One region of the Pseudoalteromonas sp. SCSIO 43210 genome, then DNA from elsewhere that is predicted to be linked to it. Evidence: predicted binding sites of a transcription regulator. Region 1 holds the regulator's gene; the other holds the start of a gene.
What was found. Region 1 encodes FliA, which starts transcription of late flagellar genes. Its sites were predicted from a motif close to CTAAAGNTNNNNNNNNNNNNGCCGATA; they were not measured.
Positions count from the first base shown of each region.

Region 1 (4,192 bases):
TACCATTTACGAAATAAACGTCTAGTATTAATTGATACAGCAGGTATGAGTCAACGAGACTTACGTTTAACAGAGCAATTGAATACGCTTATGCGCAATCAACGTGTTGATATTCGTAGTTATTTAGTATTAAGTGCAACAGCGCAAATAAATGTCTTGCAAGAAACAGTACGACACTTCAAAAAAGTGCAGTTAAGTGGTTGTATTTTCACCAAGTTGGATGAATCTTTAAGTTTAGGTGAGATTATTAGTATTGCGATTCAAAATCGCCTTCCAATAGGGTATCTTACTAATGGTCAACGAGTTCCAGAAGACATTCGTGTTGCAAATGCAGAAAAACTAGTAAAAAAAGCTGAGCAATTGTATTTGAAAAGAATAAAAGCACAACATTCACGACACCAAGCAGTGGCGTCGAGCACAGTAGGGATGTATGATTAACACAGTATTAGATCAAGCAAGCGGCCTGCGCAAAATGAGTCAAAACAATAACAACGGCGTAAAAGTTATCGCTGTTACTGGTGGCAAGGGTGGTGTAGGTAAAACAAATGTTTCACTTAACACGGCAATAGCATTAGGCCAGCAAGGTAATCGAGTTTTAGTACTTGATGCCGACTTAGGTCTAGCGAACTGTGATGTGATGCTCGGATTACGGGTTGAACGTAATTTATCACATGTACTTTCTGGTGAGTGTGAACTCGATGAGATTTTAGTTGAAGGTCCTGCAGGAATTAAAATTGTACCAGCGACCTCTGGTTCTCAGAGTATGGTGGAATTATCACCGTCTGAACATGCAGGCCTTATACGCGCTTTTAGCGAATTAAATACCGAATTTGATATCTTAATTGTAGATACCGCTGCGGGTATTTCAGATATGGTACTGAGTTTTTCTCGTGCTGCTCAAGATGTAATGGTTGTAGTGTGCGACGAACCGACTTCAATCACAGATGCTTATGCACTTATTAAAGTGTTAAGTCGTGAGCATGGGGTGTATAAATTCAAAATTGTAGCTAATATGGTTCGTAGTATGCGTGAAGGTCATGAGTTATTTGCAAAACTTTCAAAAGTAACGGACCGATTTTTAGATGTGTCAATGGAGTTGGTTGCAACAATCCCCTATGACGAAAATATGCGTAAGGCAACTCGCCGTCAAAAAGTGATTGTAGAACTTTTTCCTAGTTCTCCTGCTTCAGTTGCCTTTAAAGCACTGGCGACAAGAGCAGTGAAATGGCCTATACCTAACCAACCTTCAGGACATTTAGAGTTTTTTATAGAGAAGCTAGTTAACGGCTAATTATGACAACATTGGTAAATAGAGCTATGGGATATCAATCAACACAAAATTTAAATGTGATTGTTGAAAAACATGCATCGCTAGTCAAAAAAGTGGCATGTCATTTAATTGCTCGTTTGCCTCCAAGTGTCCAACTCGATGACCTAATTCAGTCGGGTATGATAGGCCTAATTGAAGCATCAAAAAACTTTGATGCAACCAAAGGCGCAAGTTTTGAAACGTTCGCGGGAATACGAATTCGCGGTGCCATGCTTGATGAAATGCGCCGTGGTGACTGGGCTCCTCGGTCGGTTCATAGAAAAAGCCGTCTTGTAGCCGAGACGATTGCTGGATTAGAAAGTAGCTTAAATCGTGAACCAACCGATATAGAAGTTGCTGAAAAACTTGAAATTTCGTTAAATGAGTACCATCATATTTTAAACGATGTAAACACAAGTAAAGTGTTAGGCATCGAAGACCTCGGGGTCGATGAAGATGTTATTACCACGGCGGGCCAAGATTTAACGCTAGACAAACCGTTTAATAACGTTAAAAATGAACGATTTAATGAATCATTATTAAATGCTATCAAGTCATTACCAGAGCGAGACGCAATGGTACTTTCTTTATACTATAACGATGAAATGAATTTAAAAGAAATTGGACATATACTCGATGTAAGTGAATCGCGTGTAAGTCAGATACATGGTCAGGCGATGATTAAGCTAAAAGCAAAAATCAATGACTGGATAAACTAGTAGTAAGTAAATACAGGTTAAGACCTCACTGGAGGATGTTTTGGATAAAAACATGAAAATTCTTGTTGTTGATGATTTTTCGACAATGAGACGTATTATTAAAAATCTATTGCGCGACTTAGGCTTTACCAACGTCCAAGAAGCGGATGACGGCTCTACAGCCTTACCCATGCTACAAAATCAAGTTTTTGATTTTGTGGTAACAGATTGGAACATGCCAGGAATGCAAGGTATTGATCTTTTGAGAGCGATAAGGGCTGACGATAAATTAAAACACCTTCCTGTTTTAATGGTGACAGCTGAAGCTAAAAAAGAACAAATAATAGCAGCGGCTCAAGCTGGTGTTAATGGCTATATTGTAAAACCATTTACAGCTGGCACATTAAAAACTAAATTAGAAAAAGTGTTCGAACGCTTAGGTTAATAATAGGGGAAAGGCTTATGCCAGCACCTGCTGCGCCTCGGATAACGTTAGAACAAGCTCGTCAGCTCGTCATTTTTTTAGAAAATGGCGAACATGATAAAGCTGATCAACTAATTTTAGATACTGCATCTAAAGAGCAGTCGGAAATATTTGACGAAGTGGGAAAGTTGACGCGTCAACTACATGAAGCTTTAAAAGGCTTTGAGCTAGACACGCGCCTAACAGATCTCACTAACGACGCTATACCTGATGCTAAAAAACGGCTTAATTATGTCATTGAGATGACAGAAAATGCTGCAAATAAAACCATGGATGCGGTTGAGGCGAGTTTACCGATAGCACAACAGTTAGCGGATGAAATATCCCATATCAAACCGACATGGGACCGTCTAATGAGTCGTGAAATTGAACTCGGTGAATTTAAAGTACTGTGCCACAGCATTGATAAATTCATGAGCAGTTCTCATCATAAAACTGATGAGTTACAAAGCTTCATGACTAACATATTAATGGCCCAAGATTATCAAGATTTGACAGGTCAAGTAATTCGCCGAATTATAGAGCTTGTTAGGGAAGTTGAAGAAAGCTTACTTCATCTTTTAACTGCTTTTTCTGAACAAGATATCAGTAAAGCAGTCACCCTAAAACCACAAAAAATAGATGACCCAGTTGACCCAGAAACATTAGCAGGTCCTGAAGGGCCTATTATTGATAAAGAATCACGTAATGATGTTGTGTCTGATCAAGATGAAGTCGATGATCTTTTATCAAGTTTGGGCTTCTAAGAGGAGAGTAACTGCATGTTTGAAGTCGATGAAGATATTTTACAAGACTTTCTTGTAGAAGCAGGAGAAATCCTTGAGCTTTTATCTGAACAGTTAGTTGAACTGGAAAACAATCCAGAAGATACCGAGTTGCTAAATGCTATATTTAGAGGCTTTCATACCGTAAAAGGCGGTGCTGGATTCTTAGCTATGACTGAGCTTGTTGACGCATGTCACGGCGCAGAAAATGTATTCGACTTGTTAAGGCAGGGCGTTCGTTCTGTTAATTCTGAGCTAATGGATGTTATCTTACAAGCACTTGATACTATCAATGAAATGTTTGCGACGATTCAAAATCGTGATAAACCAGAACCTGCGGATCCTCAACTACTTGAAGTTTTACATAAGTTAGGTCTCCCCCCACAGAAGACGAGTTATCAGGTACTTCTCCTGAAGTTGTTGTAGAACAGCCTCAAGAAGCCGCTGAAGCACAAACTCCCAGTACTGATGGTGCGGACCCTTTTGCTTTTGATGAGCTGTTTAGTGGCCCAACTTCATCTGAAACTGACTCTCAAATTGATGAAATTACAGAGGATGAGTTTGAAAACCTACTTGATGAATTACATGGTACAAGCCAAGAATCGGCAGTAAAAGCCCCCACAAATAGTCATGATTTGAATGGTGATATTACAGACGATGAGTTTGATAATTTACTAGACGAGCTTCATGGTGTTGGCAGTTTCGGCTCTGTTGCAGCGCAAGAAAGTAATGTTACACCTGATGTACAAAAGCCATCGCCTTCGACTAACAATACAGATTCATCGAACGATGATATCAGTGATGATGAATTTGAATCACTGTTAGATGAACTTCATGGTAAGGGAACTGCACCTAAATCTTTAGAAAGCACTCCTGCGATTGCTGAAAAACCAGCCGCAAAACAAGCTGTTCCTAAGCCCAAAGCAGCCCCAGTACC
Region 1 covers NZ_CP087225.1:3,842,261-3,846,452, reverse strand. Annotated here, with positions in the region: gene flhF (flagellar biosynthesis protein FlhF) at 1-438, shown strand, start outside; gene LOS73_RS16755 (MinD/ParA family ATP-binding protein) at 431-1,291, shown strand; gene LOS73_RS16750 (RNA polymerase sigma factor FliA) at 1,318-2,028, shown strand; gene cheY (chemotaxis response regulator CheY) at 2,069-2,452, shown strand; gene LOS73_RS16740 (protein phosphatase CheZ) at 2,470-3,237, shown strand; gene LOS73_RS16735 (Hpt domain-containing protein) at 3,253-3,681, shown strand; gene LOS73_RS16730 (chemotaxis protein CheA) at 3,891-4,192, shown strand, end outside.

Region 2 (4,192 bases), 720 kb from region 1:
GATATGGCAAGCATGCCTATTATTTCAGCTGAGCGTGCATTACAAGATAATCAAAACAAATATTCAAAATTAGGCGCACTTACAGGTGTACCTACTTTTATTGTTAACGATAAATATAAAATTAATATTAATACAATTAAAAGCCAACAACAGTTTGATGAACTAGTTGCGTTTTTATTAGCCTTATAATTTCGGAGCATAATAATGATTAAATTAGTTAAAGCAGGTTTGCTTGCGGTATTACTTCCTATGGCGGCAGCAAGCTTTGCAGCAACGTATGAAGAAGGCGTGCATTACGACGTTGTTTCTGAGCGTGCAACTAAAAAGCCAGAAGTTAAAGAGTTTTTCTCATTTTACTGCCCTGCATGTAATAACATGGAGGCACTAATTGGTGAGTTTAAGCCTAAGCTTGATAAAAACGTTAAATTTAAAAAGAGTCATGTTGATTTTGTAGGTGTACGTGATCCAGAAAACCAACAGATGATGAGCCAAGCACTTGCGACAGCTGAAGTACTCCCACAGAAAGATCAGATTATTTCTGCAATCTTTAATCATATCCATACAAAGCGCGCTAAATTTAATGAGCTTGCAGATGTAAAAGATATATTTGTAGCGCAGGGCGTTGATGGTGATAAGTTTGATAAGCTGTTTAAAAGCTTCTCGGTACGTACGCTGAGCTCTAAAATGAAACGCGATCAAGACTACTTTAAAGAAAAAGGCGCACTACGTGGCGTACCTACCTTTATTGTAAATGGTAAGTACAAATTAAACCTAGGTCGTGAGTCGGGTATTACTGAACCAGAAGATATTGGAAAATTAATTAATTACTTAGCTAATAAATAAATTTAACCAAAATAAGAAAAGCTCCTTAAGGAGCTTTTTTGCTTTATAAGGATATAGCGATGGAAAAAATATTAGTATCGAGTTGTTTGCTAGGGCAGCCTGTTCGCTACGATGGTAGAGGACACGCAATTTTGCATCCACAGCTTAATTTGTGGCAAAAACAAAATAGATTAATTGTGTTTTGTCCTGAGGTCGCTGGTGGGCTTCCTACTCCTAGATCTCCTGCTGAAATAATACAGGGGAGTGTAGTTACTAATTTAGGAGAAGATGTAACAGAGCAGTTTCAAACTGGAGCTAATATAGCGCTAGAACTCTGTAAAAAGAATCAAGTGCGTTTGGCTCTACTTAAAGAATCGAGCCCTTCTTGCGGACGAAATACAATATATGATGGAAAGCATCGCGGAGTAAAAATCGAAGGTCTAGGTTTAACTACAGCATTATTAATAAAAAATGGTATTCAAGTATTTAGTGAAGAGCAAATACCAGCACTTATAAAAGTACTGGCACTTTAATTTTGGCTGGTTATTTGCGTTGTAAGAAAACGCCCGACTCAATGTGATGTGTATATGGGAACTGATCAAATATAGCAAAGCGCTTAACGTTGTGCGTACGTGTTAAGTGATCAAGGTCACGCTCAAGGGTTTCAGGGTTACACGATATATAAATTATGCTTTCGTAGTTAGCCACTAAGTCACATGTTAATTCATCCATGCCCGCGCGCGGTGGATCAACTAATATGGTTTGGCAGTCATAGCTTTTAAGGTCAATACCATCTAAACGAGAGAAAGTACGCTCGCCATTCATTGCTTGAGTAAACTCTTCACTCGACATACGAATAATATCTAAGTTCTCTACGTTATTTTTAGCAATATTGTATTGAGCAGAATGAACAGATGATTTTGATATTTCTGTTGCTAATACTTTATTAAAACAGCCCGCTAACGCAATTGAAAAGTTACCGTTACCGCAATACAGTTCTAATAAATCATTTTTAAGTGGTTTACATAAATCTTGCGCCCACTCCAGCATATTAATATTTACTTTTGCATTAGGCTGAGTAAAGCTATTTTCTACTTGTTGATATATAAGCTCTTGACCATTAACTGTTAAACGTTCAGTTACAAAGTCATCACCTAGTACTTCTTTTTGTTTGCGAGCACGGCCTATAAAGTCAATTTTGTATTTACTGCTAAGCTTTTCTTTAAGTGCTTTAATTTCACTTAACCATTCATCATCCAGTGGTTTGTGATAAAGCAAGCTTACTAAAATTTCACCGCTTAGCGTTGATAGGTAATCGATTTGAAATAACTTACGGCGTAATATTTCACAAGGCTTGAGGCTTTCAATCATCACCTGCATTATTTCACCTACTAAAGGTGCTGCTGGATCAAATGTATCAACACGGATTTTTTCTTTTGTTTGTTGATCAAACATAATGTGAAACAGATCGTCACCGTCGTGCCATACTCTAAATTCAGCACGTTGGCGGTAGTTAGTTGGCTCTGAGCTAAATACTTCTAGTTGCTCCACACCAAAACGTTGAAACTGCGCACTAATACGCTGCTCTTTTTCACTTAACTGCGCTTGGTACTGTGTGGTATCTATTTTAATAACTGCCATTAACGCTACTACCTTATCTAAGATCTGTTTATCGGCGCTATTGTAGGGAGCGCTGCGTATTTGTCTAGTTTTGGCTAGCATTTATGCTGTTTTATTGCACATTGTACTTTAGTTTTTATTGTTATAGCCGATAATAAATTACGCACGCTTAGGAGATGTAACATGAAAATAGGTAACTATGGCTTCACGCCAAACAACAACATTAATAAATTCAATAATAAAGCAGATATACAGCAACCTACTATTCAATCTCCCCAAGATAGTTACCAGCAACGTGGTAAAGAATTAGCTGCAAAAGTGCTTGGCGATAAAATGGCTGAGCAGCTTGGATTGCCTATCGCAGAAAAAAAAGCAGACAAACCACTATTTGATTTTGATGAAATCGTAAAAAACGTACTCGATTTTGTCAGCGGCGCTGTAAATAAAGCAAAAGCTAATGGCGCTAATGATGAAAAGCTTAAAGACATGTTAGGCGATGCGCGCAAAGGAGTTCAAATAGGGATTGACGACGCTGTTGATGAACTTAAAGGAACAGGTGTATTTAATGACGAAATGGAAGAGGGCATCAATAAGTCCAAAGAGGGAATTTACAATGGGCTTGATAAATTTGAAGAGTCGCTATTTAATCCACAACCTGCCAGCGTAAATATAAGTCAGGCTCAATATGTCAGTATGACTAGCAATGCAGAGTATAAATTCACTACCGCAGAAGGCGATGAGGTAAGTATTAGCTTTGCGGATGCATTTGAATCTCAATCGGCGAGTGGCTATCAGAGAAACAGTGATAGTGAATCGTTTGCAAGCTCATCATCGCAATCTCGACAGGTATCATTTTCGATGTCGGTTAATGGTGACTTAAATGAGCAAGAGCAAGAAGCGATTAATGCGATGATGGAAGACTTACAAGATTTAAGTAAAACCTTTTTTGGTGGTGATTTAGATGAAGCATTTGAACAAGCACAAGAGCTGAGTTTAGACAGCGATCAGCTGGTGGCTTTTTCTATGGATTTACGCCAAACAAAAACAATAGCCACAGTTAAAAGCTACGAAGAATATAAACCAGCACCAGAAAAACAAGTAGCAGAGGGTTTAGCCCCTTTTAATGACGACCTTAAAAGTGCTTTTGAAAAAGCGGGTGAACTTGGATTACAAAATCAACTAGCTGGCATTCTACAATGGTTAAATCAAGATCAGGAACAAATAGATAAGTTAGTAGATTACACAAAGTCTATGTTCGAAAACCTTAATCAATTAAATTCAGCGGCCGATGATCTTGCCGATTTAGAAACCACACAAAGCTAAACTACTTTCTTTTATAAATACCTCATGGCAAACTGCCGTTCTTAAAGTAAAGTGGGAACGGTAGTTTGTCAGCGCATATAATGGTCTTTGATTCAGGTATTGGTGGAACTACCGTACTTGAACATATCAAGCAAAGTATCCCCAATGCTCAGTACAGCTATTTTATGGATAATGCATTCCTACCTTATGGTGCTCAATCCCAACAAACAATAATCAACCGATTGTGCTCACTTATTCATTTCATCAAAGCCAACACGCTTGACGTTGATTTAATCGTAATAGCGTGTAATACGGCTTCTACATCTGCACTTAGTGCTGTTCGCCAAGTGACAGATATTCCTATAGTAGGTGTTGTGCCAGCAATAAAGCCTGCCGCAGAATTAACACGCTCAAATCATATTGGCTTATTAGCCACACCAGCCACGGT
Region 2 covers NZ_CP087225.1:4,557,803-4,561,994, reverse strand. Annotated here, with positions in the region: gene LOS73_RS19790 (thiol:disulfide interchange protein DsbA/DsbL) at 1-189, shown strand, start outside; gene LOS73_RS19785 (thiol:disulfide interchange protein DsbA/DsbL) at 205-843, shown strand; gene LOS73_RS19780 (2-thiouracil desulfurase family protein) at 903-1,355, shown strand; gene trmA (tRNA (uridine(54)-C5)-methyltransferase TrmA) at 1,366-2,463, opposite strand; gene LOS73_RS19770 (DUF5610 domain-containing protein) at 2,626-3,765, shown strand; gene murI (glutamate racemase) at 3,831-4,192, shown strand, end outside.
Region 2: the regulator FliA is predicted to act here: its motif matches at 2,570-2,596, upstream of LOS73_RS19770 (DUF5610 domain-containing protein).